3 regions of the Paenibacillus sp. J31R34 genome follow, and region 3 is predicted to be linked to each of the others. Evidence: a T-box and tRNA genes for the amino acid it is inferred to sense, from the RefSeq annotation. Region 3 holds a T-box; the other regions hold tRNA genes.
The links. The T-box of region 3 lies ahead of leuS (leucine--tRNA ligase). A T-box ahead of a tRNA ligase gene usually reads a tRNA of that ligase, here a tRNA-Leu.

Region 1: it encodes a tRNA-Leu, which carries the amino acid that the T-box ahead of leuS (leucine--tRNA ligase) is inferred to sense. The anticodon was not compared.
Region 2: it encodes a tRNA-Leu, which carries the amino acid that the T-box ahead of leuS (leucine--tRNA ligase) is inferred to sense. The anticodon was not compared.

The regions. Positions count from the first base shown of each region.
Region 1 covers NZ_JBXENU010000011.1:226,277-228,547, forward strand. Annotated here, with positions in the region: gene AC50YG_RS26655 (LacI family DNA-binding transcriptional regulator) at 1-1,003, opposite strand, end outside; tRNA gene AC50YG_RS26660 (tRNA-Leu) at 1,215-1,296, opposite strand; gene AC50YG_RS26665 (DHA2 family efflux MFS transporter permease subunit) at 1,409-2,271, opposite strand, start outside.
Region 2 covers NZ_JBXENU010000003.1:60,105-62,375, reverse strand. Annotated here, with positions in the region: gene AC50YG_RS09705 (hypothetical protein) at 1-356, shown strand, start outside; gene AC50YG_RS09700 (hypothetical protein) at 588-1,187, shown strand; tRNA gene AC50YG_RS09695 (tRNA-Leu) at 1,268-1,351, shown strand; gene AC50YG_RS09690 (WGxxGxxG family protein) at 1,566-1,883, opposite strand; gene AC50YG_RS09685 (Ger(x)C family spore germination protein) at 2,036-2,271, opposite strand, start outside.
Region 3 covers NZ_JBXENU010000004.1:363,113-365,383, reverse strand. Annotated here, with positions in the region: gene leuS (leucine--tRNA ligase) at 1-1,327, opposite strand, end outside; T-box leader at 1,408-1,623, opposite strand; gene lplA (lipoate--protein ligase) at 1,898-2,271, shown strand, end outside.

The sequences.
Region 1 (2,271 bases), on a different contig from region 3:
GCCGAACAATAAGCTGTGGCGCCAAAGAAGTCAGCTGCTTGACCTTTTCTTTCTTCATAATCGCTTTAAGCACTTGTACCGCCATTCGCCCAAGCTCATGCGCCTGCTGGGAAACGGTAGTCAACTCAGGGATAAAATGATGCGCCAGAGGAATATCATCAAATCCGACAACGGACATGTCCGTTGGAATCGTCAGCCCAGCCTCCGTCGCCGCCTTGATTGCCCCGATGGCGGTATAATCGTTGACGCAAAAAACAGCGGTTGGCCTCTCTTCCATTTCGAGCAGCTTCAGCATTTGGCGCTTGCCCGAATCGATGGAAAAGCTGTCTGGCAGCAGCCAATTGTCCCGAATTGCCAGTCCCTCGTCCTTCATTGTCTTTCGGAAGGCCCTCAGCTTAATTGAGGTTGTGGTCATATGGCTTTCTCCGCCAATAAAGCCGATTTCGGTATGGCCCAGCTCAATCAGGTGCCTAACTGCGAGCGCAGTGCCTACCGATTCGTCGGTAGCAACTCTAATCAAATTCGTGTTGCGCAGCCCACCGTTAACGAGAACAGTCGGAATGACACTTGCATGCTGCACGAGCTCCTGCACCAAATGCTCATCGCAGTTCTTTAAATTAATTCTACCCCCTAAAAAAATAACACCATCCACGCGCTTCTCCCGCATAATGCTAAGATATTCCGATTCCTTAGCGTAATCTCCGATAGAATTGCTAAGCAGAAAGGTATGTCCCGAGTGCTGCGCCTCTTCCTCCGCTCCAGCGAATACTTCCGGGAAAAAGGGATTGGTCAGATCAGGTACAATGACACCGATAATGCCGGTTTCTTTTTTTAGTAAGCTTCTGGCCATTGCGTTAGGCTGAAAGTTGTATTTTTGAATAAGCTCTTCAATCTTGGCTCGCGTAGATCCTTTTACCGGGGCGGTATCGTTCAGCACCCTCGATACGGTGGCAACCGATACATTGGCCTCCTTGGCAATATCATATATGGTGACCTGTTTCAAGCCCAACGCTTCCTTTCTGCTATCAAGTATCGTCCCATTATAGCAAAATAGGACATGTTATGTAATGGATGACAGCCATTGCAGCTAATAGAAGATGGAGCGGACAGCCCAACCTCACTAATTCAGGTTCAATAAAAAAGCATAAAAGAAAAGGACTGTTTCCCAGTAGTTAAAAAACTACTTGAAACAGCCCTTACTCTTCCATTCATAATGCGCGTGGAGGGACTTGAACCCCCACGTCGTGAAACGCTAGATCCTAAGTCTAGTGCGTCTGCCAATTCCGCCACACGCGCGCGATGTTCGCTAACAGCGAATAAATATAATATATCAGAAAACATCGCATCACGCAAGCATTTTTCAAAAAAACTTTTAAAAAATAATTGGCACTTCTATTTAGAGCCGATATTAAGCTCCCTGTTTGCCTGCTGCTGTCACCTTCACTCGCTTGATGAAGAAAGCAATTGCAAGCCCAACAAGGGCAACCACCATTGCAAATATAAAAGCATCTTGTACACCAACGGTCAATCCGCTAATCAAGTTGGCTGGCGATTCAGGATTACCTTCTGCTGTCTTAAGGAATTTCTCCATTCCTGCTGTCATAATACTGACTGCCAGTGCTGTACCAATGGCACCTGCCACCTGCTGCAATGTGTTCATAATCGCTGTTCCATGCGGGTACAGCTCAGGAGGAAGCTGATTCAAGCCATTCGTTTGCGCAGGCATCATAATCATCGAAATCCCAATCATTAGCAGGGAATGCAGCACGATGATCAACACAGTCGTCGACGCGGTAGAAATATCAGAGAAAAACCATAATACAACCGATACGACCAGCAGGCCTGGGAGAACGAGCCATTTCGGTCCATATTTATCAAACAATCCTCCCATTACAGGAGATAAGAAGCCGTTAATAAGTCCACCTGGAAGGAGCAGCAGCCCAACAGTCAATGGACTCATCATTAGGCCGCGCTGTAAGTACATAGGCAATATTAGCATGGAGGACAAAATAACCATCATGCAAATAAACACCATAATTAAGCCAATTGTAAACATCGGATATTTAAACGTCGACAAATTAATCATTGGCTCTTTCATCTTAAGCTGGCGGATAACAAATAAAATGAGTGCAACGATACCTACGATCATCGCTATAATTACTTTAGCGCTTCCCCATCCATGCTCGCCTTCTCCCGCGCTGCTAAAGCCGTATACGACACCGCCAAAGCCAAGGGTAGACAAGCAAATCGACAATATGTCGATACGCGGCC
Region 2 (2,271 bases), on a different contig from region 3:
ATGGCGAACGAGCGGCTGCGAGCATGCTGCAAACCCACAGCATCGGTGATGAATATGTCGCGGCATGTCCTGCTTGCGAGCATGAAACCTTCATTTGGCCGGATGATAGCGAGGAGAAGCTTGTCGCGTACAAGGCAGATCCCGTTTTTAACGACAAGGATTCGCCTGGTACCATTACCCCTGCTGATCCTGCAAGCTCAACGCAAGTCAGTCTTCGTTATATACACAGCCGAGCTGAGCGTTTGGGGGATGAGCAGCTTTCGGCACAGCTTCCTTATTTGGCTGGACACACGAATTGCCCTGCCTGCGGCGAGAAATTTCTTATTTGGCAACAGCTGCTGGCACTCTATAGTTAAAAATAAAGCTTGTTATGTTTCATTTTCCAACCTCATTCTACATAAAGGCAGCGTGATTATTTGCATAAATCATTTTATATTATTTGGACGGTAATGCTTTTATTAATTGGCTCCATAACGCTAGGCTATTTCATTAATAAGACGCTCAACCCGAGCCGGTCTTTTTCGGTTGGACTAACCGCTAATACGGAAGCAACTCCAACCATTATGGAGGAGGAGCCTGCTTTTACAATGGAAGAGGAACTGGATGATGAGTATGTATTTGACGAGGAGGAGACGGCACCCCCCCCTTCAGAAGAGAAGGAACTGCTACTATCAGAAGAAACAGAGACCGCTCCTTTTATCATCTGGGATAGCTTGGAGGACTTGAAAACAAGGTTTAATGAGGCCGCCGTACTACTGGAGTATCCCTTACAAATGGGGGAAGCGACTTTAACAGCGGGTAAAGATGGCGTTTATTTTTTCAATTATGAATTCTCAGAAAATCATAAGCTGAGCGGCATCATTAATCCAAAAGACGCTAGCATCCAAGGTCTGATGATATCCATAGAAAACGATGAAACGCCAGAAACTTTAGATAACCTATTGGGATCTATTCATACGGCAATTGCTGCCGCAAATCCGGTATCCAGAATCGATACGAATGCCAATGATATTATGAACGCCCTGTTATGGGATGATTCTAATGTTGATCTGTATAACATAATTAACAACATTGAGGAAGCCGGAATAGACTACTCCATCGCCAGTTACCCCGACACTGGAATTTGGTTTGAGATTGAGATTAGTGATTATGAACGCTACTACTACTATCCTGATGCATACGATTAATCTGATAATTTCAACTTCTTAAAGCTAACTTGACTTACACCATGACAACATGCTAAATTATAAATGTAAATTTTGCATGTGCGGTCGTGGCGGAATTGGCAGACGCGCTAGATTCAGGTTCTAGTGGTGTAACAGCCGTGGAGGTTCGAGTCCTCTCGACCGCATCAATTTTCCAACTAACAGGTTCGTTGAATTGCTCACAAAGCGATTTAACGAACCTGTTTATAATGAAACAGCACACTCTCGCCGCGATGCTTTCCATTATACAAATGAAAAGGTACTGTTCCCGTAATTTCGGGAAACAGCACCTTTTTTCATTTTTTAGTAACCTTCCTCTAACAAGGGAAGTTATTTGTGCTGTTCCTTGAAATAATAAGGTTATGCGCGATCGCGGCCGCGGTTTCTCATGCCCGCGAGACCAAGTAAGCCAAGCAGACCAAGCCATCCCCAATCGAAACCATCGTCGTCTGCGGCATTGGCTCGATAATTGTTTGTGCTTACTGTATTCCCGTTGTCGATGCGATTCATGTCCGTACCCAACGTGCGGTTTGTTGCGTTAACTCCCTTATTGACTTCGTGACGCATTTCATCGCCTTGCGTATTGTCCATCCTTGTCATATTGTCTGCAAAAGCAGGAACAGTGAGGAACATCATTAAGCATGCTGCAAGGCTAAAAATCGCTAACCACTTCTTCATCTTCATACCTCTCTTCAAGTTAGAATACAAGCTCGCTTATTTTCTAACAAGAACGCACCGATTATTCACAGAAAGCGTAGAGACAATAATATAACATTTCTGCTACGACTAAAAAGCTTTATAAATCGAAAATACCTCTCATTTCCTGGTAATTATTCCGTAGAAGAACCAAAATCAGTAATCGTCAACTTGACCTCAAAGGTTACGGGTACCCGGCTAAACACTTCATCCCAATTATCCTTCACCATTTTCCATTTATCGGGATACTTTATAGAGAGCACTTTCCCGAATCCAGCTACATCCACTTTGTATTTCGACTGCATTTTCCGCATGACATGATCAATCATTGTTGTTAATCTTTTTTCAAAAACCTTCTCTGCTCCCTCTA
Region 3 (2,271 bases):
TGCCATCTTCCAGATGCAAAATTGGAATCGGCTCTCCCCAATAACGCTGGCGACTGAACAGCCAATCGCGCAGACGGTAGGTCACTTTGCCATGACCGCTGCCTTTTTCTTCGAGGAAGCTAATCATTTTTGCAATCGCCTCTTCATTGTTAAGCCCATTCAGCAAATCGGAATTTACATGTGCACCGTCGCCAGTGTAAGCCTCTTTGGAAATATCTCCGCCTTGCACGACTTCCACAATTGGCAGTCCGAACTGCGTTGCAAACTCCCAGTCGCGCGTATCATGGCCTGGAACAGCCATAATCGCACCTGTGCCATAGCCAGCCAATACATAATCGGCAATCCAGATTGGCGTTTTCTCGCCATTGACCGGATTAATCGCATAAGCACCCGTGAACACGCCGGATTTTTCCTTCGCCAAATCAGTACGCTCCAAATCGCTCTTGCGGGAAGCTGTCAGCTGATAAGCTTCAATAGCTGCCTTTTGATCCGCTGTCGTAATTTGGGCAACCAGCTCATGCTCAGGCGCCAGCACGCAATAAGTAGCACCGAACAAAGTATCCGGACGCGTCGTGAACACAACAAGGTTCGCATCATGGCCCTCAATAGCAAACGTCACTTCGGCGCCTGTAGACTTGCCGATCCAGTTGCGCTGCATATCCTTGATGCTTTCCGTCCAATCAAGCTCCTCCAGATCCTCCAGCAGGCGCTCCGCATATTCGGTAATTTTCAATACCCATTGGCGCATTGGCTTGCGTACAACTGGATGGTTGCCGCGTTCGCTTAGTCCATCGATTACTTCCTCATTGGCAAGCACGGTTCCCAGCGCTTCGCACCAGTTAACCGGAACTTCAGCTACATAAGCAAGGCCTTTGTTATACAGCTGGATGAAAATCCACTGCGTCCATTTATAATAATCCGGGTCAGTCGTACTGAACTCGCGATCCCAGTCGTAGGAAAAGCCGAGCGACTTGATTTGACGACGGAAATTGTCGATATTTTTAAATGTAATCTCACGCGGATGCTGCCCTGTATCCAGTGCATGCTGCTCTGCAGGAAGGCCAAATGCATCCCAGCCCATCGGGTGCAGGACGTTAAAGCCGCGCAGACGCTTGTAACGCGACACGATATCCGTTGCCGTATAACCTTCCGGATGACCGACGTGCAGGCCAGAACCGGATGGATAAGGGAACATATCGAGTGCATAAAATTTCGGTTTGCCCGCTTCTTCCTTCGTTGCGAACGTCTTGTTCTCATCCCAATATTTTTGCCATTTCGGCTCTACCAACAGTGGATTATAGCCTTGCGGTTGCTGATCTTGACTCATGAATGTTTCCTCCTTAAGCTTGGTAAAGCAAAATTTCAGCGGCTTCCAAACAAAAAAGCTCCCGCCCCTAGCGTATGATCGCTAGGGACGAGAGCTGTCTCCCGTGGTACCACCCTAGTTAGCCCCCGGACATGCTTTGCCGAGTGCTCACTTGTTGCCTTTAACGCAGGCCATACGGTACGCTTGCGCGCACAGCTCCAAGGTGAGATTCATATCGCTGCAGGTCCGGCTTGCACCATCCGCCGGCTCTCTAAGCCATGCCCCGCGATACTACTGCTCCTCATCAACGCCAAATGTGACATTTTAAGAATTAGTTCCGATTATAATGAAGCTTTCGCGCGATGTCAAGAGATAGCCCCTCCGCAACTTCCCTTTTTATTCCAACACACTCACTTCTTGCATGCCAAAATGAACGATGCGTGAACGACAGTCCTTTTTGGCGAGAAAAAGCATTTCTCCTTGCGGGTTGAAAATCCGCTCTCATTTATCCATGGCATTTGCCCCAAGGAGGGGTATAATAGGAGCAGCAAGCTTTTGCAACCTATTACTATTTTCGGAGGAATCGTTATGATGCGTTTTGTAAGCAACGAACATATAACAGACCCTGCGCTTAATTTGGCGCTGGAAGAATATATTTTACGGTCGCTGCCGCCGGAAGACGATTATTTGCTGTTTTATATTAATGAGCCTTCCATTATTATTGGCAAAAACCAAAATACAATGGAAGAAATCAACCCGCGCTATGTAGAGGAAAATAATATCCATGTCGTGCGCCGGCTGTCCGGCGGCGGGGCCGTTTATCATGACGAAGGTAATTTAAATTTCAGCTTCATCATGAGTGACGATGGCCAATCGTTCCATAATTTCAAAAAATTCACCGAGCCTGTCGTAAAGGCGCTAGCCACGCTTGGCGTTCAGGCAGAGCTTACGGGTCGCAACGATAT